Regions from separate parts of the Comamonas sp. C11 genome, predicted to be linked through region 2. Evidence: predicted binding sites of a transcription regulator. Region 2 holds the regulator's gene; the other holds the start of a gene.

Region 1 (2,405 bases), 1.5 Mb from region 2:
GCTGTTGGTGCCAGGGTTGGTGATGGCGTTCAGCGCACGAGCGTGCTTGATGATGCCGCCGATGTAGTACAGGGCGAAGTCGGACAGACCGGCATAGCCGTCGCCGGCGAACAGGTTCTTGCCATCCTTCCACACGGACTGGTGCACGTGCATGCCGGAGCCGTTATCGCCAGCGTAGGGCTTGGGCATGAAGGTTGCCGTCTTGCCGTAGGTGTTGGCCACGTTCCAGATGATGTACTTCTGCAGCTGCGTCCAGTCGGCACGCTCGACCAGAGTCGAAAAGCGTGTGCCGATTTCGTTCTGACCGGCGCCAGCCACTTCGTGGTGGAACACTTCGACAGGAATGCCGACCGCTTCCAGCAGCAGCGACATCTCTGCACGCATGTCCTGGGTGCTGTCGACTGGAGGAACGGGGAAGTAGCCACCCTTGACGCGAGGACGGTGACCACGGTTACCGGTTTCGAACTTGGTGCCGGTGTTCCAGGGAGCCTCGTATTCTTCGATTTCGAAGAAGGGGTTGTGAGGCTCGGTGCCCCAGCGCACGCCGTCGAAGATGAAGAATTCGGGTTCGGGACCGAAGTAAGCTGTATCGCCCAGGCCGGAAGCCTTCAGGTAGGCTTCGGCACGCTTGGCGATGGAGCGGGGATCGCGGTCGTAGGCCTTGCCGTCACCGGGTTCGATCACATCGCACTGCAGAATCAGTGTGGTTTCTTCGAAGAAGGGATCGATATTGGCAGTGTTGGGATCGGGAACCAGCTGCATGTCCGAGGCTTCGATACCTTTCCAGCCGGCAACGGAAGAACCGTCGAAAGCATGGCCCGAGGTGAACTTGTCCTCGTCGAAGTGCGACACGGGCACGGTCACATGCTGTTCCTTGCCGCGGGTATCGGTAAAGCGCAGGTCCACGAACTTGACCTCGTTATCCTGCACCATCTGCATCACGTCTGCAACGGTCTTCGCCATTAGATCTCTCCTGCCAACTTTGGCTGATCAAATAAAGAATGAATAGTATCTAGCAGTTTGCGTGCCAACTCGACCTCAGTGCCTCACAACAACATCTGCGCACCGAAACCGAGCCTTGGTGTAAAGATATTCGGCACAAGACATAAGCACTTAACAGAGCTGTATCTGCAAACTGCACCAAACAGACGCGCATTGTCTCACTGCCAGAGCACGTCTCACAGCTGCACCAACTTGGTGAACATATTTGCACCAAGATGGTGCATTTCTGAAATAAGATTGTTTTTGGTGCATGACACCTGATTCAACCTGCAGCAGATGCTGCTCAGCGAGCCACCGAAGCTGCAGCATCCGAATCATCTGCACCAGGTGCAAACGGGACCTGCGGGTCCGCAGCATTCGGCATGGTCTGCGCCCTCATCTGCTCCAGCGCAGCCAGGCAGAAGTGAGCAAACCACAGTGCAGAGAAGGCAAACACCAGCGCATAAATCCAGATCGCAATCGGAACCAGAATCCAGAAAGCGGCCAGGAACAGCAGCCCGGAAATCCAGACCACACCGGGTGCTGCGCCCAGATAGCCGCAGATCACCCCCATCAGGATGAGCGACATGCGGTGACGGGCAAAAAGGGCCCGGCGCTCGTTCTTGCTGGCATGCTCGGACAAGGCGTCAAATGCCATCACCCGGTAAGTGAGCCACCCCCAGATCAAAGGCGCCACCACCAGCATCAGCGGCGGGAACACCCAGAGCGGCAGAGTGACAAACAAGGCCAGCAGCGCAATCAGCGTGGAGCCACCCGACCAGATCAGGCTGGCGACGGTAGAGCCGCCATGTTTTTTCTCCAGCCCGGCAAAGCGTTTCTCGGCCACCAGCTGCGTCAGCACAGGCGCCATGAACAGACCCACCAGCAGCAAAACCAGCACCACGAGTACCGGCATTGCTCCCAACACGACAAAAATGGAAGCCACCACCTCCGAGGCATAACCAAGGCCCTGCCCCTGCAGCCATAGCCACAGGGAATGCAGCCATCCCACCCCGTCCAGCAGACTTTGCACCTTGAGGACCGCATCGGCCCAGAAGAAGTAACCCAAAAGCCAGGCCATCAAGGCCATGGCCAGCAGCGGCAAGAGTGACCAGACAATGACCCGCTTATGCAGGCAATACGCCAGGGCACGCCAAAAAGAGTCGAGTAGCAAGCTCATGCTGGCAAGCATACTCAAGGATTGACTTATGCGCGACCCATCAATCGCAGGACAGCCAGCCACTGCTGCGCCCAGAAGCCGCGGCCATAGTCGCGCAACTGTCCTTTTGCATTCGCTTGCACCTGGTCGCGAATGCCAGTGGGGTCATAGCGCAGATCAAAGTTGGCCGTGCCAAACAATATGTCCCACCAGGGCAGCAATACGCCGAAGTTGTTGCCATGCACCTTCTTGTTGCGTACGGGCG
Region 2 (2,405 bases):
GCTCGCCCAACAACGAAGGCGATCCGCGCGGCATGATCAGCAAGCTGTTCAAGATCTCGTTCTATGCGGGCAAGTACCGCCGCGCCTTCCGCAACTGGAATCCGACCTTCTACAAGATCCTCAAGTTCGGACTGATGATCGGCGTGCTGGTCTGGTTTATCTGGTGGCTGGTTTCTTGATAACCCCCTGAGGCGCTACGCGCCTTCCCCCTGGCCGGGCGCCCCCAAGGGGGACGGCGGCATCGCCGCAAGGGCGGCTCTTGCTCGCTGCCCCTGACTTGAGAAATGCCTTATCAAGGCTCCCGCCCTAAATGCAGAACAAGAAAGCCGCTGTGCGATGCATCAGCGGCTTTCTTGTTTCTGCGGTGCCCTACAGCGCCTTGCGCAGCGTGGTCGTCGGTATCTTGAGCTGCTCGCGGTATTTGGCGACGGTGCGGCGCGCGCACTCGATGCCCTGCTCCTTGAGCATATCGGCCAGCTTGGCGTCCGATAGCGGCTTCTTGGCATCTTCGGCATCGACGAACTGCTTGATCAGCGCACGCACGGCCGTGCTGGAGGCACTGCCGCCGGTTTCCGTGCCCAGGCCCGAGCCGAAGAAATACTTGAGCTCGAAGGTGCCCTGGGGCGTGGCCATGTACTTGGCCGTGGTCACGCGGCTGATGGTGGACTCGTGCAGGCCCAGGGTGTCGGCGATATCGCGCAGCACCAGCGGGCGCATGGCCAGCTCACCATGCACAAAGAAGTTCTTCTGCCGCTCCACGATGGCTTCGGAAACACGCAAGATGGTGTCGAAGCGCTGCTGGATGTTCTTGATGAACCAGCGCGCCTCCTGCAGCTGCTGCTGCAGCGCCGCATGGCCGTCGCTGTTCTTGTGGCGGCGCAGCACACCGGCATAGATGTCGTGCACGCGCAGACGCGGCATGACCTCGGGGTTGAGCTGCACGGAAAAGTCCATCCGGCCGGCGCCGGCCCGCACCGGACGCACGATGACATCGGGCACCACGATATGGCGTTCCACATCGACAAAGCGACGCCCCGGACGCGGCTCCAGTCTGGCAATCAATGCCATGGCCTCGCGCAGTTGCTCCTCGCGCGCGCCGCACAGGCTGGTGAGCTTGCGCAGATCGCGCCGCGCCAGCAGGTCCATGGGCTGCGCACAGATGGCCTGCGCCAGCAGCAGCCGGTTCATATGCGCCTCGGTCGTGCCCTCGTCCTCGGCGGTGCGGATCAGGTCGCGCAGCTGCAGCTGCAGGCACTCGGCCAGATCACGCGCGCCCACGCCCACGGGCTCCAGGCTTTGCAGCAGCTTCAGAGCAATGACAAAGTGCTGCTCCAGCTCCTCGCGCTCTTCCAGGTCGTCGCCGGCTAGGCTCTGCGCCAGCTCCTGCAGGGAATCCTCGAGATAGCCGTCGTCGTTGAGCGACTCGATGAGAAAGCGCAGTGCCGCCATGTCCGCCGCGCCCAGATGCAGGCTCAGCGCCTGACGATGGAGAAAGTCGGTCAGGCTCTGGTGCTCGCGCGCCAGATCGATGGCATCGGTTTCGTCATCGCCATCGCGGTTGCGTGTGGAGCTGCTGGCCGAGGGCGTATCCCACTCGCTGCTGGATTCGCCGCCCCATTCCCCGTCCTGGCCGTCCATGCCGTCGGCCTCCCAGTTCAGCGTTTCCGGGGTCTCGGCACTTGGCGTCTCCGCTATTGTTTCAGCAGCTGCTTGCGTTTGCTTCGCATCATTTTCAGCATGAATACTGTCTGAAGTGTTGTATTCACTTGCGCTAGCAGCTACATCTACAGGAGCATCTCCCGTAGATTCGGCCTCATCGCCAGCACGTTCCAGAAAAGGGTTGTCGACCAGCATCTGCTCGACTTCCTGCGCCAGCTCCAGAGTGGAGAGCTGCAGCAGCTGAATGGATTGCTGCAGCTGCGGCGTCAGCGACAAATGCTGCGAAACGCGTAGCGAGAGACCTGGCTTCATCGAGGCGCGGCTCCCAGACAATCATTGCAAACGCGCACAGTGCCATGGGTTGGCAGCCGGGTCTCCCCAGGGCAAACCCCGGCGCAGCCGGTCAGGGTCCCTTCCGGGGGCAGCGACCACACAAAGTGAAGGAGCGTGGGGGTCATCACATTCTGAAATGTTCGCCCAGATAGACGCGGCGCACATCGGCGTTCTCCACGATCTCCTCGGGCGTGCCTTCGGCCAGCACATGGCCGTCGCTGATGATGAAGGCGTGGTCGCAGATGCCCAGCGTCTCGCGCACATTGTGGTCGGTAATCAGCACGCCGATGCCGCGCTCCTTGAGGAAGCCGATGATGCGCTGGATCTCGATCACCGCAATCGGGTCGATGCCGGCAAACGGTTCGTCAAGCAGGATGAAGCGCGGTTGCGTGGCCAGGGCTCGGGCAATTTCC

What was found. Region 2 encodes sigma-54, which starts transcription at its own class of promoters, with help from an activator protein. Its sites were predicted from a motif close to TGGCANGNAANCTGCTTT; they were not measured.
Region 1: a site for sigma-54 is predicted at 1,013-1,030, ahead of glnA (type I glutamate--ammonia ligase). Genes of this name have one in related genera too.

Annotation. Positions count from the first base shown of each region.
Region 1 is NZ_CP101743.1:3,935,498-3,937,902, forward strand. Features, by position in the region: gene glnA (type I glutamate--ammonia ligase) at 1-963, opposite strand, end outside; gene NOX35_RS18015 (EI24 domain-containing protein) at 1,286-2,173, opposite strand; gene NOX35_RS18020 (sterol desaturase family protein) at 2,188-2,405, opposite strand, start outside.
Region 2 is NZ_CP101743.1:5,469,724-5,472,128, forward strand. Features, by position in the region: gene NOX35_RS25260 (aspartyl/asparaginyl beta-hydroxylase domain-containing protein) at 1-179, shown strand, start outside; gene NOX35_RS25265 (RNA polymerase factor sigma-54) at 370-1,971, opposite strand; gene lptB (LPS export ABC transporter ATP-binding protein) at 2,117-2,405, opposite strand, start outside.